2 regions of the Janthinobacterium sp. GW822-FHT07H11 genome follow, and region 1 is predicted to be linked to the other one. Evidence: predicted binding sites of a transcription regulator. Region 1 holds the regulator's gene; the other holds the start of a gene.

Region 1 (3,068 bases):
ACGACGTGCCAGGCGTTGTGGGATCAGGAAGTTACGTGCGTAACCGTCTTTGACTTTGACGACTTCGCCGAGGTTACCGACGTTAACAACTTTTTCTAACAGAATGATTTGCATAGTTCTTCTCCAGGAATATCTGACCGATTAAGCGTGGTGCAGATCGGTGTATGGCAGCAGCGCGAGGAAGCGAGCGCGCTTGATTGCGGTGTCGACTTGGCGCTGGTAGTGCGCTTTGGTACCGGTCAGGCGTGCTGGCATGATCTTGCCGTTTTCTTGGACGAAGTCTTTCAGCGTGTCGACGTCTTTGTAGTCGACTTGCTCAACGTGAGCTGCGGTGAAGCGGCAGAACTTCTTGCGTTTGAACAACGGATTTTGCTGTTTGCGTTTTTCTTTAAGCTTGAGCTTATTTTTGTCGAACTTTTTACCGAATGCCATGTCAGGCTCCTGTATCTAAAATGCGCTAGTCGGGAATGACTGCACTAAAATCAATGATGTGAAACACCAAACTCTTGCTGTTGCGGCTCTTCCTGGCCAGGAAACCCGTGAACTGATATACCCCGCCCAAGCTTGCCTGACTGAACCGGCCTGAGATTTCGCCAGCGGCTAGCGCGGCAACATCAAACTCGGTCAAACGGGCAATTCCTGCTTCCATCTGCTGCGAACTGTGTTGCAATACTGCATTCACAATCGGCAGCCCTGCCGGGGTATAGCGCAATATTTCGCGCTCGGCAATGATGGCGGTAACTTGTAGCTGGTTCAGCGCACGATCCTGGTCAAGAATTAAGCTGCTGCTGCGGCTGGAGCGGCTGCTGGTGCTTCGGTGCGGTGGCTTTTGGCCGCGTCTTCGCGTTGTACCGATTTCATCATCGGCGAAGGAGCTGTTTCAGCTTTCTTCATTTTAACGGTCAGGTGACGCAACACGGCATCATTGAATTTGAATGCTGTTTCCAACTCGACCAGGGTCTCGTTGTCGCATTCGATGTTCAGGCAGATGTAGTGTGCTTTAGGCAGCTTTTGGATCGAGTAAGCCATTTGACGGCGGCCCCAATCTTCCACGCGGTGAACCGAACCGCCGCGGGTGGTTACGCTGGCTTTGTAGCGTTCGATCATCGCGGGCACTTGCTCGCTTTGGTCCGGATGGACGATAAAGACTATTTCATAATGACGCATGCAAACTCCTTCAGGTCGGATTGATAATCGCCCACCCCGGCGTCAAGACGGGTGTGGGAAGGTCAGCCGAAGATTATAACCGCTATTGGCGAAGTATTCAATCATTCCTTCCGCAACGGCCACCAGCACGTCGCCACACCCCCGCATTTCAGCCCGGCGCGACTATTTCTTGCAAAATCACGCAAAAAGCCCGAAATCCGCTTGCATAGTCGGCGATACTGTACAAAAATACAGACTGTTCATATAGACAGCATTTTAGTATGCACCCACCGCTCATGATCAAGCTGACAGCACGACAAGAACAAATCCTGAACCTGATCAAGGACGCGATTGAAAACACGGGTTTTCCCCCTACCCGTGCCGAGATCGCCAACGAATTGGGTTTCAAATCGGCCAATGCGGCCGAAGAACATCTGCAGGCCCTGGCCCGCAAGGGCGCCATCGAGATTTCGCCGGGCACTTCGCGCGGCATCCGCCTGATCGGCGTTGCCGCTGAAACAGCGCCATCGAAGGTGCCGGCGGCCCTGCTGATGTCGCTGCCGCTGATCGGCCGGGTGGCGGCCGGCTCGCCCATCCTGGCGCAGGAAAACCTGGAAGCGAGCTACAACGTCGATCCGGCCCTGTTTTCGGCCAAGCCCGACTTCCTGCTGAAAGTGCGCGGCTGGTCCATGCGCGACGCCGGCATCATGGATGGCGATCTATTGGCCGTCAAGAAGGTCGACAGCGCCAAGAACGGCCAGATCGTCGTGGCCCGCATCGGCGACGAAGTCACCGTCAAGCGCTACAAGAAGACGGGTTCCGTGATCGAACTGCTGCCGGAAAACCCGGACTTCAAGGTCATCACCGTGTCGCCGGAAGATGAATTCGCCCTGGAAGGCCTGGCCGTGGGCTTGATGCGCAGCTGGCATTAAACCGCTGCACACAAAAAGGGCCGCAACAGCATGACTGTTGCGGCCCTTTTCATTTGTCCGGCGACTTATACATCGAGTGCCTGGCGGAAATCCTCGAGCAAATCCACCTCATCCTCGATACCGACGGAAACGCGGATCAGCGACTCGGCGATACCCATGCTGGCGCGGCGCTCGGCGCCCATCTCATAGAAAATCGTGTGGGCGACGGGAATGACCAGGGTGCGCGTGTCACCGAGGTTGCTGGCCGGAATAGCCAGATGGAGACGATTGAGGAAATCGAAGCAGTCGATGCCGTCCTTCAATTCAAAGCTCAACAGCGAACCATAGCTGCGGAACAAATCCGTCGCCAAGGCGTGCTGCGGGTGCGAGGCCAAACCCGGGTAATGCACTGCCGCCACGCGCGGGTCGGCGGCCAGCATGGTGGCCAGCGCCAGCGCGTTCGAGCAGGTACGGTCCATGCGCAAGGCCATGGTTTCCGCGCCGACGGCGATATGGTGCGCCGCTTCCGGACCCAGCGAGGCGCCGAAGTCGCGCAAGGCCTTGGCGCGGATTTGCGCGATGCCCCACTGCGCCGGCGCCGCCTTCTTGTAGTTCTCGAAAATATTCGGATACTGCGTCCAGTCGAACACGCCCGTGTCCGTCAAGCTGCCGCCCAGCGCATTGCCGTGGCCGCCGATGGATTTCGTCAGGGCGTTGACCACCAGGCCCGCGCCCACGGCTTTCGGGCGGAACAGGTAGGGCGTCGTCATGGTGTTGTCGACGATATACAAAATGCCTTTCTCGCGGCACAAGTCACCGATTTTTTGCAGGTCGGCGATCTGCGTGCGCGGATTGGCAATAGTTTCCACGAATACAATCCGCGTGGCCGGCGTGATGGCGGCCGCCACGTTGGCCACATCGGTGGCGTCGACGAACGATACGGCGATACCTTGCCCCGTCACCGTTTGCCACAGGCTGTTGGTGTTACCAAACAGAAAGGCCGACGACACG
Region 2 (3,068 bases), 1.4 Mb from region 1:
TCAGCGGCAGGCTGGCGTCCATCATGGTGTTCATCACGTCGACAAACGGCACGGCCGCGTGCACGGCGTGGAACAGCTCGGGGCGCATGTTGACGACGGCGCCCATCAGCAAGCCGCCCGCGCTGCCGCCCTGGATGATGAGGCGGTTCGGGCTCGTCCATTTTTCGCGCACCAGGTAGTCGGCGCTGTCGATGAAGTCGTTGAAGGTGTTTTTCTTCTTCATCAGCATGCCGTCTTCATGCCAGGCTTCGCCCATGTCGGTGCCGCCGCGGATATGCGCCTGCGCATAGATGACGCCGCGCTCCAGCAGGCTGATGCGGCTGATGGCAAAGCTGGCTTCCGTCGAGATGCCGTAGGAACCATACGAATACAGCAGCAGCGGGGCGGAACCGTCGAGCTTGACGCCCTTCTTGTAGACGATCCACAGCGGCACTTGCACGCCGTCGCGCGCCTTCACCCACAGGCGCTGCGTCGTGTAGCGGCTGCCGTCAAAGCCGCCGACGATTTCCTGCTGTTTCAGCACCGTGCGCTTGCCATCTTGCATGTTGACGTCGATGACGGTGGGCGGCGTGACGGGCGACTGGTACGACATGCGAAATTGCGTGGCAGAAAACTCCGGCGTGCCGGCCGCCGTGGCCAGGTAGACGGGGTCGTCGAACTGCACGGTTTTCCAGTTCTTGTGCGCAAAATCAAAGATGCGCGCGCGGTTCAGGGCGCGCGCCTTTTCCATCACCACCAGGTAGCCCTGGAACACATCGATGGACTGGATCACGGCATCCTTGTTGTGCGGCACGACGCTCTTCCAGTGCTTCGGCTGCGGCGCGGACAAGGGCGCGCTGACGACGCGGAAATTCTTCGCATCCTTGTTGGTCAGAATATACAGCTGGCCGTCGCGGTGTTCGACGTTGTAGCGGTGGCCCTTCTCGCGTTGCAGCACGCTGTGGAAACTGCCTTCCGGCTTGCTCGTTGGCAGCAGCAGCACGTCGCTGGTGTCCGTGCTGCCCGAGGTCAGCACAAAGAACTGCTTGTCGCGTGTGCGGCCCACCTGGATGGCGAATTGTTCCACCGGCTCGTGGTAGACCTGCTGCGGCGCGCTACCCAGGGTCAGGCGGAACAAACGGTCCGACCGCTTGGTGGTGGCGTCTTCCTGGGCCAGCATCAGCGTGGCGTTGTCTGCCGCCCAGGCCAGCGAGGTGACGCGCGGCATGGCATCGGCCAGCAGCTTGCCCGTCTTCAAATCCTTGACGTGCAGCTCGTACTGGCGGAAACCCGTCGTGTCGGTGGTGTAGGCCAGCAACTGCTCGTTCGGGCTGACGGCAAAGGCGCGCACGGCAAAAAATTTGTGGCCTTCGGCCAATTGATTCTGGTCAAGCAGGACTTCCTCGGCCGCCTGCGCATCGTAGGCGCCGCCGGCACCGACAGGGCGGCGGCAGTGGACAGGATATTGCTTGCCCGCTTCCGTGCGCGTGTAATAGTAGAAATTGCCCTGGCGCGCGGGCACGGACAGGTCCACTTCCTGCATGCGGCCCTTGATTTCCGCAGTCAGCTTGTCGGCCAGCGGCTGGATAGGGGCCGTGACGGCGGCCGTGTAGGCGTTTTCCGCATGCAGGTAGTCGATCACGGCAGGATCGGTCTTCTTTTGCAGCCAGCGGTAGTCGTCCGTGACGACGGTGCCATGGCGCGTTTCCTGCCAGGCGGTCTTGGCGGCCACGGGCGCGGTGGCGGCGGTGGCGTCGGCGGCCAGCGCGGATGGCGCCAGCGTGGACAGCAGCAGGGCCGGCAGGATGGATGAGCAGGCGGCAATGCGGTGCAAGGCGTGACGGGGGATGGACAAGGCGACTCCTTTGAATAGTTGTGTCAGGATTGTAATCTTGCCATTGAGAAAAGCAACTACGTTGCCCGTGCGTTTCAACTTGCATCCACGGGCATTTCCAGCGATACTGTATATAACTACAGTATCTTGCCGCGAGGTGTACTTGACCACATCTGCCTGCCCACTTCTCGAGCCGCCCGCCCGCCGCTGGATAGCCCACCTGGACATGGACGCTTTCTTTGCCTCCGTGGAACTGTTGAAATATCCGGAATTGCGTGGCGAGCCGGTGGTGATCGGCGGCGGCCGGCTGCAGCAGCCCGTGCTGCAGGAAGACGGCACGCGGCAGTTTGCGCGCATGCGCGACTATGTGGGACGCGGCGTCGTCACGACGTCGACCTATGCGGCGCGCGCGTTTGGCGTGTTTTCCGCCATGGGCATCATGAAGGCGGCGAAACTGGCGCCCGACAGCATCCTGCTGCCGGCCGATTTCGAGGCTTACCGCGAGTATTCGGCCCGCTTCAAGCAAGCCGTGGCCAATCTTGCCCCCATTATCCAGAACGTGGGCATCGATGAAATCTATGTCGACCTGACCGAATACGGCGAGCAGGCGCCGGCCATGGCGGCGCGCCTGAAGGCGGCCGTGTTCGAGGCGACGGGCCTGTCGTGCTCGATCGGCCTGGCGCCGAACAAATTGCTGGCAAAAATCTGTTCCGACCTGGAAAAACCCGACGGCCTCACCATATTGGCGCCCGAGGATGTCGAGACGCGCGTGTGGCCCTTGCCGGCAAAGAAGATCAATGGCATCGGCCCAAAGGCCACGGCCAAGCTGGAAGCCTTGGGCATTATCACCATCGGCGAGCTGGCGCGCGCCGACATGGCCATGCTGCGCACGCAGTTCGGCGACCTGTACACGGGCTGGCTGCGCCAGGCGGCGCTGGGCATCGACGAGCGTCCCGTGCAGACGAGCCGGGAAACCAAGTCCGTCAGCCGCGAAACGACGTTCGAGCGCGACCTGCAAGTGGTGCGCGACCGGGCCATCCTGTCGGAAAAGCTGGAAAGCCTGTGCACGCGCGTGGCGGGCGACCTCGATAAACAGTCGCTGGCGGGGCGCACGGTGGGCATCAAGCTGCGCTTCGAGGATTTCAGCACCGTCACGCGCGACATCACCCTGGCCAGCGCCACGGCGGACGCCGCCGCCATCCTGCGCGCCAGCCGCGACTGCCTGCGGCGCGTGCCGTTCGACAAGAAAATCCGC

The links. The regulator LexA, encoded in region 1, represses DNA repair genes until DNA is damaged. The targets are predictions, from matches to a motif close to ACTGTATNNNNATACAGT.
Region 2: the regulator LexA is predicted to act here: its motif matches at 1,940-1,957, upstream of dinB (DNA polymerase IV).

What each region holds. Positions count from the first base shown of each region.
Region 1 covers NZ_CM179507.1:5,085,479-5,088,546, forward strand. Annotated here, with positions in the region: gene rplI (50S ribosomal protein L9) at 1-114, opposite strand, end outside; gene rpsR (30S ribosomal protein S18) at 142-432, opposite strand; gene priB (primosomal replication protein N) at 458-757, opposite strand; gene rpsF (30S ribosomal protein S6) at 778-1,167, opposite strand; gene lexA (transcriptional repressor LexA) at 1,443-2,078, shown strand; gene AC3RCJ_RS22400 (cystathionine gamma-synthase family protein) at 2,144-3,068, opposite strand, start outside.
Region 2 covers NZ_CM179507.1:95,368-98,435, reverse strand. Annotated here, with positions in the region: gene AC3RCJ_RS00400 (S9 family peptidase) at 1-1,834, opposite strand, end outside; gene dinB (DNA polymerase IV) at 1,977-3,068, shown strand, end outside.